Linked DNA regions of Aminobacter aminovorans. The protein of the gene in region 1 interacts with the protein of each later gene in a pairwise test. Links are inferred from orthologs where the notes say so. Each region holds a gene or a part of one and is shown on either strand. Other genes may lie near its edges.

Region 1 (3,425 bases):
CATCGCAATCGGAAGTCGCCGTGGCTGAACAGCCGCAGCCGCAGGCAGCCGTTGCGGAAGCAGTCGTCGCCGAGGCAGTGGTTGCTCAGGCGGCACCTGCCGCCGAAGCCGCCGAGGGTGAAGTCGCTACCGCGCCGCGTCGTGGCCGTCGTCCTCGCCGTGGCGAGCGCGCCGTAACCGAGGCATCCGGCGACGCAGGCGAAGCGCCGGTAGCCGAGCCTGCCATCGTCGAAGGCTGACCGCTTTTAGCAGTCAAGGCTTTCAAGCCATTTCAGTTAGAACGATTTGGTCAGTTAGAGCCATTTGGGCGGCGGGATGAAAATCCCGCCGTTTTTTGTTTTTGACCTCATCGACCGGGCGGCGCGAAAATCTGATTTGATTTCGCCCGCCGTGACGCGCAGACTCGAAAAAAATCCCGTTCCGTCTGCGTGTCAAAAAATGCGGCACGGCACTGCTGACATGCCTTGAGGTATATCGTCCTAGGCACCATATCAGCCTCAGTTGGATCCGGCCCGGTCGGGCGGGTCCGTCACCTTGAACCTGGCCGGTGCCGCTAAGCGGGCCGGTACGGAAATGGAGACACCGAATGAATCTTGAGAAATACTCCGAGCGCGTCCGCGGCTTCATCCAGTCGGCGCAGACCTACGCTCTTTCCAACAATCACCAGCAGTTCACGCCCGAGCACATCCTCAAGGTGCTGATCGATGACGACGAAGGGCTTGCGTCGTCGCTGATCGAGCGCGCCGGCGGCAATGCCCGCGACGTCAGGCTTGGCGTCGAGGCCGCCCTCAAGGCGATGCCGAAAGTCGAGGGCGCCAACGGCCAGCTCTATCTGGCGCAGCCGCTCGCCAAGGTGTTTTCGACTGCCGAGGAGCTGGCCAAGAAGGCCGGCGACAGCTTCGTCACCGTCGAGCGCCTGCTGACGGCACTTGCCGTCGAGAAGTCGGCCAAGACCGCCGACATCCTCGCCAAGGCCGGCGTCACCGCCCAGGCGCTCAATGCGGCGATCAACGACATCCGCAAGGGCCGCACCGCCGACTCGGCCAGCGCCGAGCAGGGCTACGACGCCTTGAAGAAATACGCGCGCGATCTCACCGCCGATGCGCGCGCGGGCAAGCTCGACCCGGTCATCGGCCGTGACGACGAGATCCGCCGCACCATCCAGGTGCTGTCGCGGCGGACCAAGAACAATCCGGTGCTGATCGGCGAGCCCGGCGTTGGCAAGACGGCGATTGCCGAGGGGCTGGCGCTGCGCATCGTCAATGGCGATGTGCCGGAAAGCCTCAAGGACAAGCAGCTCATGGCGCTCGACATGGGTGCGCTGATTGCCGGTGCCAAATATCGCGGCGAGTTCGAGGAGCGGCTGAAGGCGGTGCTGTCCGAAGTCACCTCGGCTGCCGGCGGCATCATCCTGTTCATCGACGAGATGCATACGCTTGTCGGCGCCGGCAAGGCCGATGGCGCGATGGATGCGTCCAACCTGCTCAAGCCGGCGCTTGCCCGCGGCGAGCTGCACTGCGTCGGCGCGACCACGCTCGACGAGTACCGCAAACATGTCGAAAAGGACGCCGCCCTTGCCCGCCGCTTCCAGCCGGTGTTCGTCTCCGAGCCGACGGTCGAGGACACCATCTCGATCCTGCGCGGCCTGAAGGAGAAGTACGAGCAGCACCACAAGGTGCGCATCTCGGATTCGGCACTGGTTGCCGCCGCGACGCTGTCGAACCGCTACATCACCGACCGCTTCCTGCCCGACAAGGCGATCGACCTCGTCGACGAGGCCGGTTCGCGGCTGCGCATGCAGATCGATTCCAAGCCCGAGGCGCTTGACGAGATCGACCGCCGCATCATGCAGCTCAAGATCGAGCGCGAGGCACTCAAGCTCGAAAAGGACGACGCCTCGCGCGACCGTCTCGAACGGCTTGAGAAGGAGCTGGCCGGGCTCGAGGAAGAGTCGACCCGCGTGACCAGCCAGTGGATGGCCGAGAAGGAAAAGCTCGGCCTTGCCGCCGACCTCAAGGGCCAGCTCGAAGAGGCCCGCAACGAACTCGCCATCGCCCAGCGCAAGGGCGAGTTCCAGAAGGCGGGCGAGCTTGCCTATGGCCGCATCCCCGAGCTTGAAAAGAAGCTCGTCGAGGCCGAGGCGCTCGAAGGCCGGGGCACCATGGTCGAGGAGACCGTGACGCCGGACCATGTCGGCCATGTCGTGTCGCGCTGGACCGGCATTCCGGTCGACAAGATGCTCGAAGGCGAACGCGACAAGCTGTTGCGCATGGAAGACGAGATCGGGGTCCGTGTCGTCGGCCAGGGCGAAGCGGTGCAGGCAGTGTCCAAGGCTGTCAGGCGTGCCCGTGCCGGCCTGCAGGACCCCAACCGGCCGATCGGCTCGTTCATGTTCCTCGGCCCCACCGGTGTCGGCAAGACCGAGCTCACCAAGGCGCTTGCCGACTACCTGTTCGACGACGAGCATGCGCTGGTGCGCATCGACATGTCCGAGTATATGGAGAAGCACTCCGTTGCCCGGCTGATCGGCGCGCCTCCCGGCTATGTCGGCTACGAGGAGGGTGGGGCGCTGACCGAAGCCGTGCGCCGCAGGCCCTACCAGGTGATCCTGTTCGACGAGATCGAAAAGGCGCATCCCGATGTCTTCAACGTGCTGCTGCAGGTGCTCGACGATGGCCGCCTGACCGATGGTCAGGGCCGCACCGTCGACTTCCGCAACACGCTGATCATCATGACGTCCAACCTCGGCGCCGAATACCTTGTGGCGCTCGGCGAAGACGAGGATGTCGACCAGGTCCGCGACGAGGTCATGGGGGTGGTCAAGTCGTCGTTCCGGCCGGAGTTCCTGAACCGTATCGACGAGGTCATCCTGTTCCATCGCCTGCGTCGTCAGGATATGGGCCGGATCGTCGAGATCCAGCTCAAGCGGCTCGAAAAGCTGCTGTCTGACCGCAAGATTGCGCTGTCGCTCGACAAGGACGCGATCGACTGGCTCGCCAACAAGGGTTACGACCCGGCCTATGGCGCCCGCCCGCTCAAGCGCGTCATCCAGAAGGAGTTGCAGGACCCGCTCGCCGAAAAGATCCTGCTCGGCGACATTCTCGACGGCTCGACCGTCAAGATCACCGCTGGCTCGGACCGGCTCAACTTCCGGTCAAAGCCGACGGTGGTGAGCGAAGAGGCGGCTGCGTAATGTGATGAACTGGCCCTTGCTGGAAACAGCAAGGGCCAGTTTCAACGCGTCTCAACCGCAACGAGATCACGACCGTTGGCGGCGTTTTCGGCCCGCAGGTAGGAGCGTGAGAGAATGACCGCAGTCATGACGATCTGGTAGCTGCTGATGGCTGTGCCAATCATCGCGCTGAGCAGGAGGCCGAAATCAAAGCCGCCTGCTGCCGGGAAGTAGGAGTCCCCTGCGCCCAGCA
Region 2 (2,969 bases), 110 kb from region 1 along the record:
AGCATGCGGCGTCCGACGGTCCGGCACCGACCGAAGCGGGGGCTGCACCCGACAAGGTCTCGATCATTCCCGAAATGACGCGCCAGCGTAACTGGGTCACCGTCAGCCTGGGCGGCGCCACCGGGCCGAAACCCAAGGCGTTGGGCGGCGGCGACATCGTTGTCGACACAGGCGTGCCGCTGCCGACCTGGCGTCCCGACCGGCCGGCACCCGTCGGTGCAGCCCCAGTCGCTGCCAACGTCCAGGCGCGCTCGTGAACTCGCAGGCAGCGTTCCCGATCCCGGTATCGGTGCTGACCGGCTTTCTCGGCGCCGGCAAGACGACGCTGCTCAACCGCCTGCTCAAGGATCCCGAGCTCACCGACACCGCCGTCATCATCAATGAGTTCGGCGACGTCGCCATCGACCACCTGCTGGTCGAAAAGGCCTCCGACGGGGTCATCGAACTGTCCGATGGCTGCCTGTGCTGCACCGTGCGCGGCGAACTTGTCGATACGCTGGCCGATCTCGTCGACCGGCTGCAGACCGGTCGCATCGCCAGGCTTTCGCGGGTGGTGATCGAGACCACCGGGCTTGCCGATCCGGTGCCGGTGCTGCAGTCGATCATGGGCCATCCGGCCCTTATTCATGCCTTCCGGCTCGACGGCGTCATCACTGTCGTCGATGCGGTCAATGGTTCGGCGACCCTCGACGCCCATGTCGAGGCGGTCAAGCAGGTCGCGGTGGCCGACCGCATCGTGTTGACCAAGGCCGATCTCGTCGACAATGCCGCATGGCTCGATGCGCTTGAGGCGCGGCTGTTGCGCATCAATCCGGGCGCCGAAATCCGCGCGGTCGACGCCGCTGTGGCCAGGCTTTTGCAGTGCGGGCTCTACGACCCGACAAGCAAGACCGCCGATGTGCGCCGCTGGCTCGGCGAGGCGCATGCGCATGACCATCACGGCCAAGGCGAGCACGATCACCATCATCATCACCACGACCACGATCACGGCCATGATCACGATCATCAGCACGCTCACGGCCACGATGCCCGCATCGGCTCGTTTTCGCTGACGCATGGAGGGCCGCTGCCGTTTTCGACCGTCGAGATGTTTCTCGACCTTCTGCTTTCGACCCAGGGCGACAGGCTATTGCGTATCAAGGGCATCGTCGAGCTGATTGAGGACCGGGAGCGGCCGCTGGTCATCCACGGCGTGCAGAAGCTGCTGCATCCGCCGGCACGCCTGCCGTCATGGCCGGATGCCGTGCGCGGCACGCGGCTGGTGCTGATCGGCATCGACCTGCCGCGCGACTATGTCGAACGGCTGTTTGCAGCCTTCGTCAACAAGCCTGCCATCGACACGCCGGACCGTCAGGCGATGGAAAACAACCCGCTGGCGATCGCCGGGCTGTAGTTTCCCAAATTTTGCCGAAAATCAGCTGCCGCGTTCGACGAGAAAGCGGTGGCCGCCGGTGGCCGGCCTGGTTTCGACCAGCCGGTGGCCGGCCTCCTGGCAGAAGGCCGGGATGTCGATGACGGCGAGCGGGTCGGTGGTTTCGAGCCACAACAGCTCGCCCGATGCCATGTCGGCGAGGCGGCGCCTGGCCTTGAGCACGGGCAGGGGGCAGTTGAGCCCCCTGAGATCGTAAATGTCGGTGGTTTCGCTCACGCTGGTCAGCTGCCGAACAGGCCGAGCAGCTTCTTCTTGAGCTTGGTGGCAGCACCTGCCTCTTCGACCGGTGCCACCTGGGCGGCCTGCGTCGGCACTTCTGTCACCACAGGCTGTTGCTGCGGCACGGTGGCGGTCACGACTTCCTGCTGGGCGGCAAGCTTGGCTGCCTTGGCGGCAGCGACGGCCTGGGCCTTTTCTTCGGCCGCTTTCTTCTTGGCTTCCGCCGCGGCATCGAGCGCTGCCATGCGGCGGCCTTCGGCCGAATCGATGCGGCCCATGCGGGCGGTGACCGTCACGGTGCCATCCTGGTTGAGCGATGGCGGCTCGATCGGCACACGCTCGCCGCGCGCCCGCTTCTTGGTCCAGTCCGAAACGATGGCCGCTTCCTTGATGCCGGCGATCGTCGGCTTGGGCGCGGGAATGTCACCGCCGGTGGCGCTGGCAAAAGCAGCGTCATACTTGCTCTTATAGGCCTGGTAGGCGGTCTGCAGCGCCTGCGGCTGGGTCACTGCCGGGCAGGCGCCGGTCGGATTGAACGTGCCGCCGGCTTCCGGGATCTGGTTGAAGACATAGCGCTTTTCGCAGACGTCGACCTTCGGCGGTGATTTGGTGATTTCGAAGTGGTCGTAGCCTTCCTTCAGCATCGCCCAGAACTTGTAGTTCGGATCGTTGCGATATCGCGCCATGTTGGCTGGGGTCATGCGGAACGGATAGGACTGGACCTGGAACTCGGTCTGGCCGCCCTTGAAGGCGTCGCGCGCGAAGGCATAGATCTCTTCGATCTGCGCATCGGTCATCGAGAAGCAGCCTGATGACGAGCAGGCGCCATGAACCATCAGGTTCGAGCCGGTGCGGCCATTGGCGCGGTCGAAGGCATTGGGGTAGCCGATGTTGAAGGCGAGGTGATAGCTGGAGTTCGGGTTCATCTGACCCGGCCGCACGGTGTAGAAGCCCTCCGGCGACTGGCGGTCGCCCTCGGTGAATTTCGGGCCGAGCTTGCCCGACATCTTGCAGATATCGTAGCTGGCGATGATGTCGTAGCGGCCGTTGGTCTTCTGTTTCCAGACTTCCAGCTTGCCCTCTTCCTTGAACACGCGCGCCAGCACAGGCGAGCTCTTGTTCATGCCCTTGGCCTTCATTTCGGCCACGATCTTGGCCGGCAGCTGCCTGTTGGCGTGCTGCGGCACGAAGTCGGTCACGGAAGATTCCGAACAGCCGGCTACCGCAAGGGCAGCGAGAAGCAATCCGGCGCGTGCGATATTGGCGATCATCGGTCTAAATGTCGTCTCTGATTGCAGTCATGGCGCATGCGCCAACG

Evidence for each region. The genes of interacting proteins can lie anywhere in the genome.
Region 2: the proteins of clpB (region 1) and DY201_RS07370 interact in binary tests that used the Escherichia coli proteins (3 or more experiments, as listed by UniProt). The link is inferred for Aminobacter aminovorans from one-to-one orthologs.

Annotation. Positions count from the first base shown.
Region 1 is NZ_UFSM01000001.1:1,602,410-1,605,834, forward strand. Bases 234-3,393 are described here. They hold clpB (ATP-dependent chaperone ClpB), read left to right. Parts: upstream 234-586; coding sequence 587-3,193; downstream 3,194-3,393. Other genes in these bases: DY201_RS07955 (DUF4167 domain-containing protein), read left to right, coding at 234-239; DY201_RS07965 (hypothetical protein), read right to left, coding at 3,235-3,393. Also shown: more of DY201_RS07955, read left to right, coding at 1-233; more of DY201_RS07965, read right to left, coding at 3,394-3,425. UniProt on the Escherichia coli protein: Part of a stress-induced multi-chaperone system, it is involved in the recovery of the cell from heat-induced damage, in cooperation with DnaK, DnaJ and GrpE. Acts before DnaK, in the processing of protein aggregates.
Region 2 is NZ_UFSM01000001.1:1,496,257-1,499,225, forward strand. Bases 32-2,735 are described here. They hold DY201_RS07370 (sulfurtransferase TusA family protein), read right to left. Parts: upstream 1,649-2,735; coding sequence 1,415-1,648; downstream 32-1,414. Other genes in these bases: DY201_RS07360 (D-alanyl-D-alanine carboxypeptidase family protein), read left to right, coding at 32-257; DY201_RS07365 (CobW family GTP-binding protein), read left to right, coding at 254-1,393; DY201_RS07375 (L,D-transpeptidase family protein), read right to left, coding at 1,654-2,735. Outside these bases: more of DY201_RS07360, read left to right, coding at 1-31; more of DY201_RS07375, read right to left, coding at 2,736-2,922. UniProt on the Escherichia coli protein: Involved in thiosulfate metabolism.